3 regions of the Pararhizobium capsulatum DSM 1112 genome follow, and region 2 is predicted to be linked to each of the others. Evidence: riboswitches for the same ligand, from Rfam matches in the RefSeq annotation. Region 2 holds a riboswitch; each other region holds the start of a gene.

Region 1 (5,662 bases), 3.2 Mb from region 2:
CCGGATTGGCGGGCGCGATCGTTGACGTCACGGTGCGATCGAGGAAGTCACGGTCGTGGCTGACGAGGATCACGGTGCCGGAAAAGCCGGCGACGATTTCCTGCAGGAGATCCAGCGTCTCGATATCGAGGTCGTTGGTCGGTTCGTCGAGGATCAAAAGGTTGGTCGGGCGCGAGAGGATGCGCGCCAGCATCAGCCGGGCGCGCTCGCCACCGGAAAGGTTCTTGATCGGTGTACGCGCCTGCTCAGGCTGGAAGAGAAATTCCTTCATATAACCGGTGACATGGCGCTGCTCGCCGTTGACCAGCAGGTTTTCGCCGCGGCCGTCCGTGAGGTAGTGGGCCAGCGTGTCCTCAAGGTTCAGGTCCTCGCGGCGCTGGTCGAGCGTGGCGATCTCGAGGTTCGTGCCGAGCTTGACCCAACCGCTGTCGGGCTTGATCTGGCCGGTCAGCATCTTCAGGAGCGTCGTCTTGCCGGCGCCGTTCGGGCCGACGAGGCCGATGCAATCGCTGCGATGGACGCGGATCGAGAAGGGCGCGACGATGGTGCGCTCGCCATAGGATTTGGTGATCTGGTCTGCCTCGAGTACCAGTTTACCGGATTCGCGGGCGTCGGAAACCGTCGCCTGGACCGAGCCCTGCGGGCCGCTATGGCCGCGATGTTTGGCACGCAAATCCTGCAACGCGCCAAGGCGGCGCATGTTGCGCTTGCGCCGGGCCGTCACGCCGTAGCGTAGCCAGTGTTCCTCGCGCTCGATTTCCTTGCCGAGCTTGTGCTGTTCGATCTCTTCCTCTTCCAGCACCTTGTCGCGCCAGGCTTCGAAGAAGGCAAATCCCTGATTGAGACGGCGTGACTGGCCGCGATCGAGCCAGACGGTGGAATTGGAGACCTTTTCGAGGAAACGCCGGTCGTGGGAGATGACCACGAGCGCCGAGCGGCTCTTGATCAACTCGCCTTCAAGCCATTCGATCGTCGGCAGGTCGAGATGGTTGGTGGGTTCGTCGAGAAGGAGAATATCGGGCTCCGGCGCCATGACGCGGGCCAAGGCCGCGCGGCGGGCTTCGCCGCCGGAAAGATCGTTGGGACTTTCCTGGCCTGTCAGCCCGAGATGGGAGAGCAGATAGGTCACGCGGTAGGGGTCGTCGCCCGGCCCAAGACCTGCTTCGGCGTAGGCCTGCACAGTCGAATAGCTGGCAAAGTCCGGTGCCTGCTCAAGGTATCGCACGGTGGAGGAGGGATGGCGGAAGACTTCGCCCGATTGCGTTTCGACAAGACCTGCGGCGATCTTCAAGAGCGTCGACTTGCCGGAGCCGTTGCGCCCGACAAGGCAGATCTTGTCGCCCGGCTCGACCTGCAGGGCAGCACCGGCCAAAAGCGGCGTGCCACCGAAGGAGAGGAAGATATCGTCGAGTTTCAGAATGGGTGGCGCCATGGTCAGGCTCCCGTCAGGTCATAGGGGCGGGCAAGAACGACTGCCCTGCCGGAGGAAAGGGTAAAGCGCACCGGCCCTTCAGCGACGTTGGAAATCGTGCGCGAGGAGCCGAAGGGCAGATGGAAATTCGAGAGCGGATACCGCGCGCCTTCGATAGAGAGACCCTCGAGCGTATCGAGGCCGAGAATGGAAAAGAGGCTGCCCTTCGCCAGGTCGAGGTCCAGTGTCCCCGGCAGAAGTGGCGTCGCTTCCTCCTCGCCCGAAGTCAGGTGCACGGCGAGACCGGTTTCGGCAAGCCTGACGGCATAGATCAGATGCATGAAGGCATGGTCGCTGCGCTCGCCGCCGAGTGCGCCGGCAAAAATCAGCGAGCGGGCGCCGCGGGAAAGGGCGGCTTCGACAGCGATTTCGCCGTCTGTCTCGTTCTTGGCTGGCGGATAGGGCTCGCGGCGAACCCGCGGCCACGCTGCGATCAGTTCCGCCGACGTCGAGTCGAAATCGCCAACCCAGAGTTCAGGCGTGATGCCGATAACGGCCGCGTGGCGCATGCCGCCGTCGGCCGCGATGACCCGCGTATCCTTCAGGCGTCCGAGCAGCCGGTCGGTGGCGGCAAGAGGCCCGCCCATGAGTATCGTGAAAGCCTGATCGGTCATGGCGCAAGGCCATAGCGCGAAGTGATTATCAGGGGAAGGGGCGGCGGCGCGATTCGAGGCCTATTCGGCCGCTTCAATGCCGGCGCTCTGCCGAGCCTCGTAAGCCTTCTCGAAGGAAGCCGTGAACCGATCGAACAGATGGGAAAAGATTTCAATCTCCTCTTCGGACCAGTCGGCAACGATGTCGGCGATGATCGCCTGCTTGACGCGGTGCATCTCGGCCACGAGCCGGGCACCTATCTCTGTCACGACGAGCACGATGCGGCGCGCATCCGCCTGCGATGCTTCACGGCGCAGCACGCCGCGCGTTACCATCTCCGATACGATCCGGCTCGCGCGGGAAGGATCGATGCGCAGCTTCTCGGCGATGATCCCAACGGTGACTTCCTGGCCGTCATCGGCGCGCCTCACCACGTCGAGTACGTCGACATGAGATATCTCCAGCCCCGGGGCAACGGAGTCGAGCGCCAGCCGCGCGATGACGCGCCGCCCGATCAGCATGCGCATACGGGTCAGCGCGCCGCTGATACGGTCACGATCGGTCTGGGGGTCCCGGGTGGCTTCAAGTCTGTCCATGCGTGACAATAGCAGCTTCGTGCCGCCCCTTCCAAGTTCAATATGCCGCGTTCATAAATATGCGTTTGACATTTATATGCTATTAGCACATAAAATCGCCGCAACGTCAAACAGGATATTTTCCATGGACATGCACGTCGCGCCCGCGCCGCTCGTCGAGAGCAAGGCGCTCCGGCTCACGCTTTTTCTTTTCCTGATGTCGGCGATGTTCATGGCGACGCTCGATAACCAGATCGTCTCCACCGCACTGCCTACCATTGTCGGCGAATTCGGCCAGATGGAGCGTTTCGGCTGGGTGGGCTCGGCCTATCTGCTGGCCACCTGCGCAGTGATGCCGCTCTACGGCAAGCTGGGGGATCTCTTCGGCCGCAAATACGTGATGCTGTCGGCGATCCTGATCTTCACGGTCGGCTCGATCGCCTGCGGTTTTGCCGTTTCGATGAACACGCTGATCGCCGCTCGCGTTCTCCAAGGGTTGGGCGGTGGCGGCATCATGGTGTCGATCTTCGCGATCAATGCCGATCTGTTCGAGCCGCGCGAACGTGCCCGCTACCAGAGTTATTCGAGCTTGGTCCTGATGGCGTCCGGCGCCATCGGCCCCGTGCTCGGCGGCGCTATGAGCGATCTGTTCGGCTGGCGCTCGATCTTTCTCGTCAATATCCCGATCGGTGTGCTGGTGATCGCTGGCCTGATGGTCTTCCTGCCCTATCGCCGCCCGACGCGGGTGCCGAAGATCGATTATGCGGGCGCATTGCTGCTTGCCGGTGCGATCACCAGTGTCGTGCTGCTGGCTGACGGTTCGGAGCTTTTCGGATCGCTGCTCTCGACGGGCGGCCTTGCCGTCATTGCGTTCGGTCTGCTGTGTGCTGTTGCCTGGGTGATCGTCGAGCGGCGTGCGCCGGAACCGGTGGTGCCGCTGCCGTTGTTTGCCAATTCGACCTTCAGCCTGTTTCTGATCATTTCGCTGGCAAGCGGCGCGATCGGCATCGGGCTTGTCAATTATTTTGCCCTTTTCCTGCAGACTACGACGGGGCTCACGCCTTCGCTTGCCGGCCTGATGTTCGTGATGCTGACCGGCGGCATCGTTTGCGGATCGATCTCGGCGGGCCGGATGATTTCGAAGACCGGCCGCTACAAGCCGTTCGCTATCGCTAGCCCCGGAATCGCCATCCTGTCATTGCTACTGATGAGCCAGGTGCAGCCGGGTACATCGATCTTCCTGATCGGCGCGATCATGGGCCTGCACGGCATTGGTATCGGTCTCGGCCAGCAGGTGCCGGTGCTCGGCGTACAGAATAGCGCCCCGAAGCGCGATGTCGGGGCGGCAACGGGCTCCGTGACATTGGCACGCATGGGTGGCGCTTCGATCGGTATTTCCATCTACGGGGCGACGAATGCCGCGGGTTTGGCGCGTCAGGATTTTGCCATTCCCGGCCTCGAGTCGATCGAGAAGATGACGCCGCAGATACTTGCCGCCTTGCCGGAGGCATCGCGCCAGATGGTTGCCGACTATTACACACAGGCCTTCCATCCGCTCTTTGTGACAGCAGCCATCATTGCGCTGACAGGCCTTGTCTGCGCCATCTGCCTGAAGTCGGTTCACCTGCCCCAGAAGGTTGCCGCCTGACAAAGCTACCCGAACGCGGCTCTTGCCAAGGGCCGCGCTCGCGTCTAAATCTGCTGTCGCTCTAACGGGGTGCCGCTGTCCTTCCAGGACATCGGCTGAGAGGCTTCGGCCAACCCGCGGAACCTGATCCGGTTTGTACCGGCGGAGGGATTAGACGGCACACTTCAGCGCCCTATTCCCATTCATAATCGAAGAGGAGGCGCTGATGCGCAGAATTCTGTTTTCCCTGATGGCGGCCGCAGCCGTATTTTCGTTCTCGGCCGCTTCGGCTGCCGACCAGACGCTCACCGTCTATACCTATGAGAGCTTCACCAGCGAATGGGGCCCCGGGGCCAAGGTGGCGGAAGCCTTCGAGAAAACCTGCGCCTGCAAGGTCGATTATGTCAGCGTTGCCGATGGGGTCGAACTTCTCACGCGCCTGAAGCTCGAAGGCGCCTCGTCCAAGGCCGACATCGTGCTCGGCCTCGACACCAACCTGATTACCGAAGCGAAGGCCACCGGTTATTTTGCGCCACACGGTCTCGACGGTTCGGCTGCGAAGGTGCCTGGCGGCTTCAGCGACGATGTCTTCGTACCCTATGACTATGCCCACTTCGCGGTCATCTACGACACCGAGACGGTGAAGAACCCGCCGAAGAGCCTGAAGGAGCTGGTGGAAGGCGATCCGAACGAAAAGATCGTCATCGAGGATCCTCGCACGTCCACGCCCGGTCTCGGCCTGCTGCTCTGGGTAAAGTCGGTCTATGGCAATGAGGCCGCTGCCGCCTGGGCGAAGCTCAAGGGCCGCGTGCTGACTGTCACGCCCGGCTGGTCGGAGGCCTATGGCCTCTTCACCAAAGGCGAAGCACCGATGGTCTTCTCCTACACGACCTCGCCCGCCTATCACGTGATCGCGGAAAATACCGAGCGCTATCAGGCAGCCGCCTTCTCCGAAGGTCACTATATCCAGATCGAAGTGGCGGGCATGACCAAGAGTGCTCATGATCCGGAGCTTGCAAAATCCTTCCTCGCCTTCATGACAGGACCGGATTTCCAGTCGATCATTCCGACCACCAACTGGATGATGCCGGTCGCCGCCGGCAAGGAACCGTTGCCTGATGCTTTCAGCAAGCTCGTTTCACCGAAAAAGACCTTTCTGATGTCGCCGGATGAGGTCGCGGCAAACCGCAAGGCCTGGATCGACGAATGGCTGTCGGCCATGAGCCAGAACTGAGCCACTCATGGCGCTGCCTGAACGACGGATAACGCTTGCTGTCGGGGTCTCGATCCTCGGCGGCATCGCATTGTTCGTCGGTCTGGCGGCTTATGCGCTCCTGACCGTTGATATAGGTGGCAGCTCCGACCGGGTTATTTTCGACGCCTATGTCTGGCGCG
Region 2 (5,662 bases):
ATGTCGCCCGACAGGCTTATGGAAATTGCAGCAGGCCTCGTCGAAGCCGGTATTGCATTGACGGTGCTGCCGGCCACGGATCTGTTTCTCAATGGCCGCGAGCATGACCGGCTGGTCCCGCGTGGCGTGGCGCCGGCGCATCTGTTTGCAGCTGATGGTGTCGTCACCTCGGTCGCCACCAACAATGTGCTGAACCCGTTCACGCCCTTCGGCGATGCCTCGCTGATCCGCATGGCCAATCTCTATGCCAATGTGGCACAACTCTCCCGTGACCAGGATCTGGATGCTGTCTTCGGCATGGTCAGCCATTCGGCTGCGCGGCTGATGGGTGCTGACTATGCCGGCATCGAGGTGGGGGGCGAGGCGACGATCGTGCTTCTGGATTGCAAGGGACCACGCGAGGCTGTGCGCGAAATCGCGCCTGTTCTCGCGGGCTGGAAATGTGGTCGCAAGAGTTTCGACAATGGCCGCCCGGTGATTTTCCGGAATGTGGGCGAAAACGGCAAGGAGAACCATCCATGATTACCGATACCGATCTCAAGCATCTGCGCCGCTGCGTTGAACTGGCTGCGGCGGCGGTCGAAGTGGGTGACGAACCCTTCGGCTCCGTCCTTGTCGCGGAAGACGGCTCGATTCTTGCCGAGGACCGCAATCGCATTTCCGGCGGTGACCACACCCGCCACCCGGAATTTGCCCTTGCCCGGTGGGCCGCCGAAAACATGGCCGTGGACGATCGCCCGATAGCGACAGTTTATACCTCTGGTGAGCACTGCCCGATGTGCTCGGCAGCCCATGGCTGGGTCGGCCTCGGGCGGATCGTCTACGCCAGTTCATCCGCACAACTGGGGCAATGGATGACAGAGATGGGCCGCGATCCTTCACCCGTGCGCGGCCTTGCGATAGGCGACGTCATCCGCAATGCGGATGTGGACGGGCCTGTGGCCGAGCTTGCCGAAGAGGTCCGCAAACTGCATCTGAAGTGCCATGGAGCCGGCTGAAAACGGCTTTAAACTCCGTTTCGGCGACTTTTACGGTGGTCGGATTAGCCGGATGCTTCAGCATTTTTTGACAGCCTTGCCCCAAACTCCGCGTCATCCTCAGTCTTGTGTCGAGGATCTGCTGACCTCTCAAAAAACACGCCCTGGCAGATCCTCGGCACGAGGCCGAGGATGACGGAGGGTTTCAGACTTTGTCAGCAGTCTGCGACCGCTGCTCCGTCCTTTCATCCTCCTGCAAGGATCGCATTGACAGACCGGACAAAAGCGGACAGGTTCGCCTCAATTCCGAGGGGGGCATCGAATGATGCTGAGATGGCGGTGAGCCGGACCCTTGAACCTGATCCGGGTCATGCCGGCGTAGGAACGGAAACAGGGGCCGGCAGGCAACCCATTCTCTTCTCCGCTTCACCTGGATCTCCTCTGGAGATCGATCGATGACAGCTATTTCCTTGTCTCGCGACCGGCACACGCCACCCATCGCCCAAAGCCGGATTTTACTGCGCCGTCCGGGCTGACCGGCGATGCGCCTTTCCCATGCTTTTGGCGGAGTCGCCGCGCTGGTTGCCGTCTGGCAACTGGGCGTGATGGCTTTGGCGCCGCCCCATTACATTCTCCCTTCACCGGTGGAGACCACTCAAGCGTTCCTGCACCAGCCGGGCTTCCTGATGCGACACGGCTTCGTCACCCTGTCGGAAATCCTCGTGGGGCTTGCGCTCGGCTCGCTGTTTGGAGTGGCCACGGCCTTTGCGATCGCCGCCTTTCCGCGTGCGGGCCGATTGGTTTGGCCGATGGTCGTGGTGCTGCAGGCGCTGCCGGTCTTCGTGCTGGCACCACTCCTGGTGCTCTGGTTTGGGTTCGGCATGGCGTCGAAGGTGGCGATGACGACGATCATCATCTTCTTTCCCGTAGCCTCCGCCTTCGGAGACGGCCTGCGCCGTACCAACAGCGACATTCTCGACGCCGTTTCGCTGACGCAGGCCAGCCACTGGCAGGCGCTTGTCCGCGTGCGCGCGCCGCTGGCTTTGCCCAGCCTGATTTCCGGCCTGCGGGTCGCTGCCCCCCTGGCACCGCTCGGTGCTGTCGTCGGCGAGTGGGTGGGCGCCTCCGCCGGCCTCGGCTTCGTCATGGTGCAGGCCAATGCCCGCATGCAGACCGACACCGTCTTTGCCGCCATGGCAATCCTCGCCGTTTTCGCTGTTGTCCTCAGGCTGATGGTTGATCGCCTGACCGCCAGCCTCGTGCCTTGGGCACGCGAGGCCGAACCCGCTTGCTTCCCGAAATCATCCCGGAGATCCATCTAAACATGAAACGCATTCTTTTCTGCACCCTTGCTGGCCTGTCCGTCCTCGCCAGTCTACCCATGCCGGCGTCAGCCGCGGACCGGTTGACCGTGCTGCTCGAATGGTTCGTGAACCCCGATCACGCGCCGATGGTGATCGCCGAGCAACGCGGCCTTTTTGCCCGCGAAGGGCTTGAGGTCGAGCTCATTCCACCGGCAGACCCATCCGCCGTGCCGCGGCTCGTCTCGGCGGGACAGGCGGATATCGGCATCCACTACCAGCCCAACCTCTACCTCGATCATGCCGCCGGCCTGCCGCTCGTGCGCTTCGGAACCTTAGTCGAAACGCCACTGAATACGGTGACCGTATTGGCCGATGGGCCGATCAAGAGCCTGAAGGACCTGAAGGGCAAGAAGATCGGCTTTTCCGTTTCCGGTTTCGAGGATGCGATGCTTGCCCGCATGCTTGCTTCGGAGGGGCTGACGAAGGACGATGTGGAACTGATCAACGTCAACTTTTCGCTCTCGCCTTCGCTGATTGCAGGCAATGTCGATGCGACGCTCGGTGGCTTCCGCAATTTCGAACTGACGCAGATGAGGATCGAGGGCCATCAGGGAAGGGCGTTCTTTCCGGAAGAGCATGGTGTGCCGGCCTATGACGAGCTGGTCTTTGTCACACGGAAGGACCTGGCGGATGATGCCCGGTTGCCGCGCTTTCTTCATGCGGTGGAGGATGCGGCGATCTTCATGACCAACCATCCCGACGAGGCCTGGGCGCTGTTCGTCAAGGCCTATCCCGATCTCGACAACGCGCTGAACCGGCAGGCTTTCTTCGATACGTTGCCACGTTTTGCCAAGCGTCCTGCAGCGCTGGATGTTGGGCGGTACGCGCGTTTTGGCGGGTTTTTGCAGGAGATGGGGCTGATCGAGAAGGCGCCGGCTGTGGAGGAGATTGCGGTGCAGGTGGGAAAATAGTCTGCGAAATTTATGGACGCGGCACTCTCCCTCTTTTCCCCAGCGGGGAGAAGGTGGCCCGCAGGGCCGGATGAGGGTGATTGGCTCCGAGTGTGCCGCACCACCCCCCTCATCTGCCCTTCGGGCATCTTCTCCCCGCGGGGGAGAAGAAGAACTCAATCCAGCTGAATTTTCGCGTCCTTGACGACCGGCGTCCATTTGGCGATCTCGGCCTTGACGTGAGCAGCCAGTTCCTCGGGGCTTGAGGCAACGATCGTTGCGCTGAATTCCTTCATGCGTTCGGCGACGGCCGGATCGGCAAGCGTTTTCTTTGCAGATTCATTCAACCGCGCGATCACCTCCGGCGGCGTGCCAGCGGGGGCAAAGAGTGCGTTCCATGTATAGGTTTCGTAGCCCGGAATGCCGGATTCGGCGATGGTCGGGATATCCGGGAACGAGGCGGCACGTTCCTTTGTCGTGACGGCAAGAGCCCTTAGCGTGCCGGATTTGATATGGCCGGAGGATGAGGGCAGGTTGTCGAACATGATCGGTACCTGGTTGCCGATGACGTCGTTCAGTGCCGGGCCGGATCCCTTGTAGGGGATATGCTCCATATCGACGCCGGCCATCGACTTGAACAGCTCGCCCGAGAGGTGAAGCGGCGTGCCGTTGCCGGACGAGGCGTAGCTGTATTTGCCGGGATTTGCCTTCAGCAGCGCAAGCAACTCCTCGACGTTCTTCACTGGCAGTTCCGGGTTGACGACCAGAACGTTGGGCACGACGACAAGGAGCGAGATCGGTGCGAAATCCTTCTCGGCATCATAGGGCGTCGATTTCAGGATCAGCGGGTTCAGCGCATGGGTGGCGACCGTGCCCATCAGGATGGTGTAACCGTCCGGCTCGGCGCGCGCGACATTATCGGCACCGAGATTGCCACCGGCGCCGGCGACGTTCTGGACGATGACCTGCTGGCCCAAGTCTTCCGACATTTTCTGGGCGATGATGCGGGCAACGACGTCGGTGGAACCGCCAGCCGCGAAGGGTACGACCATGGTGATCTGCCGGTCGGGGAAATCGGCCGCGACGGCTGCTCCCGCAAAGGCAAATGCCGCCGTGAAGGCGGCCCCGGCGGCAAGCACCGCGCGGCGTGTGATGTTCGATAGTGTCATTCTCATCTCCTCCTTGATTGAATCTAGATCGGGCGACGTATCCTCTGCCGCCCGATCCCATAGTTCCGGGTTCAATCCTCTTCCTGGAAAACCTCCTCGCGCTTGGCCTTGATCGAGGGCAGGAAGACGACGACGAGCACGGCAAACGCCAGAACCAGCAGGACGGCGCTGATTGGCCGGGTCACGAAGGTAGTCGGATCACCACGCGAGAGGATCATGGCGCGGCGCAGATTTTCCTCAAGCAAGGGTCCAAGTACGAAGCCCAGAAGCAAGGGCGCCGGCTCGCAGCGCAGCTTCGTCAGCAGATAGCCGCCAAGGCCGAAGAAGGCGACGGCATAGAGGTCGTAGACGTTGGAGTTGACGCTGTAGACCCCGATTGCGCAGAACGCCATGATGATCGGGAACAGCACGTAGTAGGGGATGGTGAGCAGCTTCACCCAGAGCCCGATCAGCGGCAGGTTCAACACCACCAGCATCAGGTTGCCGATCCACATCGAGGCGATGATGCCCCAGAAGAGGGCCGGCTGTTCGGCGGCGACATTCGGGCCGGGCACGATGCCCTGGATGATCATCGCGCCGACCATCAGCGCCATCACGGGATTGGCAGGAATGCCAAGCGTCAGAAGCGGGATGAACGAAGTCTGGGCACCGGCATTGTTAGCCGATTCCGGACCCGCGACACCGGCGATGGCGCCGTGGCCGAATTCCTGCGGGGTTTTCGAGATGCGCTTTTCAACCGTGTAGGATGCAAAGGCCGCGAGGATCGCGCCGCCACCGGGCAGGATGCCGAGTGCCGAGCCGATGGCCGTGCCGCGCAGAACGGGGGCGACCATGGCGCGAAAATCCTCACGCGTCGGCCAGAGACCGCTGACCTTGGCCATCAGCACCGTTCGGGTCTTTTCGCCTTCAAGGTTGCGCAGGATTTCCGCGACGCCGAAGACGCCGACCGCGACGGCGACGAAGTTCAATCCGTCGGCATATTCGCGAATTCCGAGCGTGAAGCGCGGCGTGCCGGTGTAGATATCGGTGCCGACAAGGCCAAGCAGCAGGCCGAGCGCCACCATCGCTAAGGCTTTGATGATCGAACCGTGGGCCAGAGCCACCGAAGAGACCAGGCCAACGATCATCAACGAGAAATATTCGGCAGCGCCGAACTTCAGCGCAATGCCGGTGAGCGGGATGGCGAAGATCGCGACGAGGAAGGTCGAGACTGTGCCGGCGAAGAAGGAGCCGAGCGCCGCGATCGAAAGCGCGGCACCGGC
Region 3 (5,662 bases), 2.5 Mb from region 2:
TCACTTATGGAAGTCCCCTCTCGACAAGGAGGGAGGGGCTCAACCCAGCCATCCGCCTCCAGCTTGTGGGAAGGGTTGGGGAGGGGCTGAACTGGCGTGCCCCGAGGCTGATCGCCTCTCTCGCTCGATATCCGTTTGATCCGACGCGCAAAACTTCGTATTCGAAAGGCCCCTCCAGAGCGTCAACGCCCGGATCATCAAGGAGCTATCCCAAGTGTCATCCCCCACGTCGCCGGTTTTCGGCAAGAAATATTCCGCCTTCCTGTTCGACATGGATGGCACCTTGCTGAATTCGATTGCGGCTGCTGAACGGGTCTGGAGCCGCTGGGCGGAACGTCATGGGCTGGATGTTGCGACCTTCCTGCCGACCATGCACGGTAAGCGTGGCGTCGATACCATTCGCCAGCTTGGTCTTCCGGGCGTGGATCCGGTAGCGGAAGCAGCCCAGGTGACACAGGATGAAATCGATGATGTCACCGGCGTCATCCCGATCCCCGGCGCCATCGATTTCGTCAAAAACCTGCCCGCCGAGCGTTGGGCGATCGTTACCTCCTCGCCCATAAAGCTCGCCAAGGTCCGCATGGCTGCTGCCGGCCTGCCAGAGCCGAAATTCATCGTGACGGCGGAAGATGTTTCCCGCGGAAAGCCAAGTCCGGAATGCTATCTGCTCGGCGCAAAGCGCGTCGGCTTCGATCCGACAGAATGCCTGGTGTTCGAAGATGTGGCTGCCGGTGTTCTGGCCGGTGAAGCCGCTGGTTCGGATGTCATGGTCATTACCACGACCCACACCCATCCGCTCGAAACCTCCCATCCCGGCATCAACGGCTACCACGGCATCGTGGCCGCCACGGATGAGAATGGTAATCTGTATCTTACTGATAACCGGTGACAGATCGCGATCAGTCCTTCCAGAGATGATGAAAATGCTGCACCGGCCCATGGCCGGAGCCGACGGAAAGATCGGCTGCGGCGGCGATAGCACCCAGCAGATAGTCTTTAGCAGTCTCGGTGGCGGTGCCAACGTCCGCACCCTTGGCAAGCTCGGCGGCAAGTGCGCTTGAAAGCGTGCAGCCGGTGCCATGGGTGTTTGCCGTCGCAATACGTGCACCCTCGAACCAGCGGACACCGCGCGTCGTCACAAGCACATCCGGGCTGTCGCCCTCATCAAGATGGCCGCCCTTGACCAGCACGGCCTTCGGGCCGCGGGCGAGAAGCCGGCTTGCCTGCGCCGCCATGCCGTCACGATCATCAGCGGGCTCCTCGCCGAGTAGAGCGGCTGCTTCCGGCAGATTGGGCGTAACGAGCGTCGCCAGCGGCAGTAGCCGGCGGCAAAGCACCTCCACGGCATCCGGCGCCAGCAGCGGCGCACCGCCCTTGGCAATCATCACAGGGTCGAGCACGATGGGGATATCGCGGTGCGCGACTAGAACGTCGGCCACGGCTTGCGCAATGCCGGCATTGGCGATCATGCCGATCTTCACCGCATCGACCCGGACATCGGCGAAGACGGCAGCGATCTGCTGTGCCACGAAATCGGGCGGCACGGCCTGCACACCGGTCACTCCTTGCGTGTTCTGCGCCGTCAGTGCCGTCAGCGCCGCCATACCGTAGACGCCACGGGCGGCAAAGGTCTTGAGATCAGCCTGAATACCGGCGCCTCCGGAGGGATCGGAGCCGGCGATGGAGAGAACATTGCAGATCATCGGCGAGCCTCCTTGATCAGGATGGCAAGCGCACGGGCGGCCTCACGCGGATCGGGCGTGCCGCAGATAGCTGAGACGACTGCAAGGCCATCGGCGCCGGCGTCGAGAACGGCCTTGACATGGCTGCCTTTAAGCCCGCCGATGGCGACGGAGGGCACCGGGCTCGCCGCGACAAGAGCAGCAAGACCATCGAAACCAACGGGCTGTTTGTGATCCGGCTTCGTCGCCGTCGCAAAGACGGGCCCGACACCGACATAATCGACGATGCCGGGATCTAGCCTCCGGGTGGCTTCCAGCGTCTCCACGGAAACGCCGAGTATCATCTTCTTGCCGATCTGCTTGCGTGCAAGTGCGGGGTCGCCATCATCCTGCCCGATATGCAGCCCATCCGCGCCGATCCGGCAAGCTGCCTCGATATCGTCATTGACGATCAATAACGCGCCGGTGCCTGCCAGCGCCCGTTTCAGCGTCAAGCCAGTCTCGACAAGCCGCTCGGTACCGCCGGTCTTGTCACGCAGCTGTACGATCGTCGTACCGCCTTCGACGGCTGCCCGCGCCGTCTCCACCATGCCATAGCCGGCGCAGAGGTCGGGATCGAGAACCAGATAGAGCGAGAGGTCGAAGCGCTTCATGCCGTCGTTACCGTGGCATCGAGCGCGGCCGGATCGAGGGCTGCAAGCGCATCGAGGAAGCGCCACTGGAACGAGCCCGGTCCTTCCGCGAGCTTCGCAGCCTCGGTCCCGGCCGCAGCAAAGGTAGCAAGCGCGGCAATCGTCGCATCGAACGGCGCATCCGGGCGCACTGCCACGAAGGCGCCGACAAGGCAGGTGAGTGAGCATCCGAGAGCGGTAATCTTCGGCATGAGCGCCGAGCCGCCATGGATATGCGCAGACCGTAAGCCATCCGTTACGAAATCTACCTCTCCTGTCACGGCAACCACAGCCCTATGCTGGCGTGCAAGCAGGATGGCCGATTGCTCGGCAAACTCGACCGAATCCCCGCTATCCACGCCTTTCCCGGCACCTGTGCCGCCGGCAAGGGCGATAATCTCGGAAGCATTGGCGCGAATGATCGCCGGCTTCAAACCCATGAGGCTGCGTGTCGCATCCCGTCGGAAGCCGGTGGCGTAATGCGCAACCGGATCGAGCGCCCAGGGCTTGCCCGCAGCATTGGCAGCTTTCGCGGCCGCCTCCATGCCGGCAATCCACTGCGTCGACAGTGTGCCGATATTGATTGTGAGCGCACCGGCGATGCCGGCAAACTCGCCGGCCTCCTCTGGGGCATGCACCATGGCGGGCGAAGCGCCGGCGGCCAGCATGACATTGGCGGCGATGTTCATCGCCACGTAATTGGTGATGCACTGGACGAGCGGGGCGCGCGCGCGCATCTGCGTTAAAAACCGGCTTGCGGGAATGGTGTTCGTCATCTCGGCCCCTTTCGACGGGGGCGGACGTCGGGCGGGCCACGAGGCTGCGGCAGGCCCGAAACGACTCCCTCCGCCAGCATGATCTGGTTCAGGTTCAAAGGGTGCTTCTCAGCCCGGCTTTCGCCAGACGCCCCTGTCTTTCACCTCTTTTGTGCCAGAGATGGGTAAGCCTGTCACGCGGAAATTTCGAAGTCGAATGCCATAAACAATGAAACAGTCCAAAAGGACGGTTTCATTGTTTCAAATCTAAATAGGCCGAAATCAGGCCGCCTTGGCGACGTGATATTCCTTGATGGCGACCATCTTGATTGCCGGGAAACGCTCCGCCTCGTAACGCAGCGAAAAGCTGTCCTGCGCCAGGAAAACCGGGTCGCCATCCAGATCGCGGGCGATATCGCCGCGCTTGACGGTGAGGAATTTTTCAAGCTCCGCCGGCTGGTCGGACGAGATCCAGCGGCAGACTGAAAAGCGGGCCATATCGAAGGAAACCGGCAGCCCATATTCCGATTGCAGCCGCTCCTTCAGGACGTCGAGTTGCAGCGCGCCGACGACGCCGACGATGGCCGGCGAGCCATCTTCGGGCTGGAACAGCTGCACAACGCCTTCCTCGGCCATCTGCTGCAGCGCTTCCTTCAGTTTCTTCGCTTTCATCGCATCTTCCAGCCGCACGCGGCGCAGGATTTCCGGCGAGAAGTTCGGCACGCCCTGGAACACCAGCGCCTCGCCTTCGGTCAGCGTATCACCGATCCTGAGCGTCCCGTGGTTTGGGATGCCGACGACATCGCCGGCATAGGCGGTATCGGCCAGTTGGCGTTGCGAGGCAAAGAAGAACTGCGGCGCAGTGAGGCCGAGCTGCTTGCCGGTGCGCGCCAGTCGCGCTTTCATGCCGCGCTCCAGCTTGCCCGAGCAGATGCGGGCAAAGGCGATACGGTCGCGGTGGTTGGGGTCCATGTTCGCCTGGATCTTGAAGACAAAGGCGGTCATGCGGTCTTCCGCGGCATGCACGGTGCGGATGTCGGCCACCTGATCGCGCGGCGGCGGCGCAAAATCGCCCAGCGCATTGATGAGATCGCGAACGCCGAAATTCCTGAGCGCCGAGCCGAAGAACACCGGCGTCATATGGCCTTCGAGAAACGCCTGACGATCGAACGGACGGCAGGCCTCGATGGCCAGTTCCGTTTCGTCGATGAAGGCCTGGCGTTCATTTTCGGGCAGCCGGCCAGCCACGGCCTGGGGGCCGTTGACCTTGGTCGGGGTAATCTCGGTATCCGAGCCACGCACGGTGTTTTCAGCGATATTATAGGAGCCGCAGAAGGTCTTGGAGCGGCCGATCGGCCAGGTGATCGGCGCCGTGTCGAGTGCCAGCTTCTCTTCCACCTCGTCGAGGATCTCGAAGGGATCGCGGCTTTCCCGGTCCATCTTGTTGATGAAGGTGAGGATCGGGATGTCGCGCATGCGGCAGACTTCGAACAGCTTCAGCGTCCGCGGCTCGATGCCCTTGGCGGCGTCGATGACCATGACGGCCGCATCGACAGCCGTCAGCGTGCGATAGGTGTCGTCCGCGAAGTCTTCGTGGCCGGGCGTATCGAGGATGTTGAAGACGTTGCCGTCATATTCGAAGGTCATCACCGAAGTGACGACCGAGATGCCGCGCTCGCGTTCGATCTTCATCCAGTCCGAGCGGGTCTGGATACGGTCCTTCTTGGCCTTGACTTCGCCTGCGAGCTGGATCGCGCCGCCGAACAGCAGCAGCTTTTCGGTGAGCGTGGTCTTGCCGGCATCGGGGTGGGCGATAATCGCGAAGGTACGGCGGCGGGAAACCGCCTCTGCAAGGCTTTCGGCCATAATCATGAATCCTGTGAATTGCGGGCTATCTAGCCATTCCGGGGCGAGATTGCAATTGACCTTGGGTCCGCGGGGGCAAAGTAATGCCGCATGACCTTGCACGCTGAAACCCGCCCGATGCTGAAACTCGTTCGCCTTGCCCATGGCGACGGGCTGGACCTGCCGTCTTATGAAACGACGGGTGCCGCAGGCATGGACCTGCGCGCGGCTGTCGCAGCCGATGCGACACTTACCCTGCAGCCCGGCGAACGCGCGCTGGTTCCGACCGGTTTCATCTTCGAAATCCCTGATGGTTACGAGGCGCAAATCCGCCCACGCTCCGGTCTTGCCTTCAAGCACGGCATCACCTGCCTCAACAGCCCCGGCACCATCGACAGCGACTATCGCGGCGAAGTGAAGGCGCTGCTGATCAATCACGGAACGGAACCCTTCATCGTCGAGCGCGGCATGCGCATCGCCCAGATTGTGATCGCGCCCGTCACGCAGGTTGCGGTCTGCGAGGCGGCCGAGACGAGCGAAACCCTGCGCGGTGCAGGCGGCTTCGGCTCCACCGGCGTCTGAATGCCGGGCGCGGAAGGGCTTACCTACCGCGAGGATTACTTCGCCGATCCCGCCGCGTGGCGCGGTCTGGTCAATCTGCTTCATGATACCTTCGGGATCGATGTCGGTCAGCTCGACCGGTTGGGCG

The links. A riboswitch is a leader RNA that binds a small molecule or an ion and turns the genes downstream of it on or off. The one in region 2 is predicted to bind thiamine pyrophosphate.
Region 1: another riboswitch for thiamine pyrophosphate. It lies ahead of thiB (thiamine ABC transporter substrate binding subunit); the one in region 2 lies ahead of QO002_RS15930 (ABC transporter permease).
Region 3: another riboswitch for thiamine pyrophosphate. It lies ahead of thiM (hydroxyethylthiazole kinase); the one in region 2 lies ahead of QO002_RS15930 (ABC transporter permease).

Annotation. Positions count from the first base shown of each region.
Region 1 covers NZ_JAUSVF010000001.1:98,867-104,528, reverse strand. The annotation lists gene QO002_RS00485 (ABC-F family ATP-binding cassette domain-containing protein) at 1-1,432, opposite strand, end outside; gene QO002_RS00480 (thiamine diphosphokinase) at 1,435-2,085, opposite strand; gene QO002_RS00475 (MarR family winged helix-turn-helix transcriptional regulator) at 2,146-2,661, opposite strand; gene QO002_RS00470 (MDR family MFS transporter) at 2,786-4,288, shown strand; TPP riboswitch at 4,344-4,455, shown strand; gene thiB (thiamine ABC transporter substrate binding subunit) at 4,494-5,501, shown strand; gene thiP (thiamine/thiamine pyrophosphate ABC transporter permease ThiP) at 5,509-5,662, shown strand, end outside.
Region 2 covers NZ_JAUSVF010000001.1:3,289,635-3,295,296, reverse strand. The annotation lists gene QO002_RS15940 (amidohydrolase family protein) at 1-522, shown strand, start outside; gene QO002_RS15935 (nucleoside deaminase) at 519-998, shown strand; TPP riboswitch at 1,277-1,379, shown strand; gene QO002_RS15930 (ABC transporter permease) at 1,520-2,299, shown strand; gene QO002_RS15925 (ABC transporter substrate-binding protein) at 2,302-3,252, shown strand; gene QO002_RS15920 (Bug family tripartite tricarboxylate transporter substrate binding protein) at 3,408-4,400, opposite strand; gene QO002_RS15915 (tripartite tricarboxylate transporter permease) at 4,472-5,662, opposite strand, start outside.
Region 3 covers NZ_JAUSVF010000001.1:774,697-780,358, forward strand. The annotation lists gene QO002_RS03615 (HAD family hydrolase) at 215-889, shown strand; gene thiD (bifunctional hydroxymethylpyrimidine kinase/phosphomethylpyrimidine kinase) at 900-1,703, opposite strand; gene thiE (thiamine phosphate synthase) at 1,700-2,335, opposite strand; gene thiM (hydroxyethylthiazole kinase) at 2,332-3,129, opposite strand; TPP riboswitch at 3,178-3,274, opposite strand; gene QO002_RS03635 (peptide chain release factor 3) at 3,391-4,974, opposite strand; gene dut (dUTP diphosphatase) at 5,065-5,535, shown strand; gene QO002_RS03645 (GNAT family N-acetyltransferase) at 5,536-5,662, shown strand, end outside.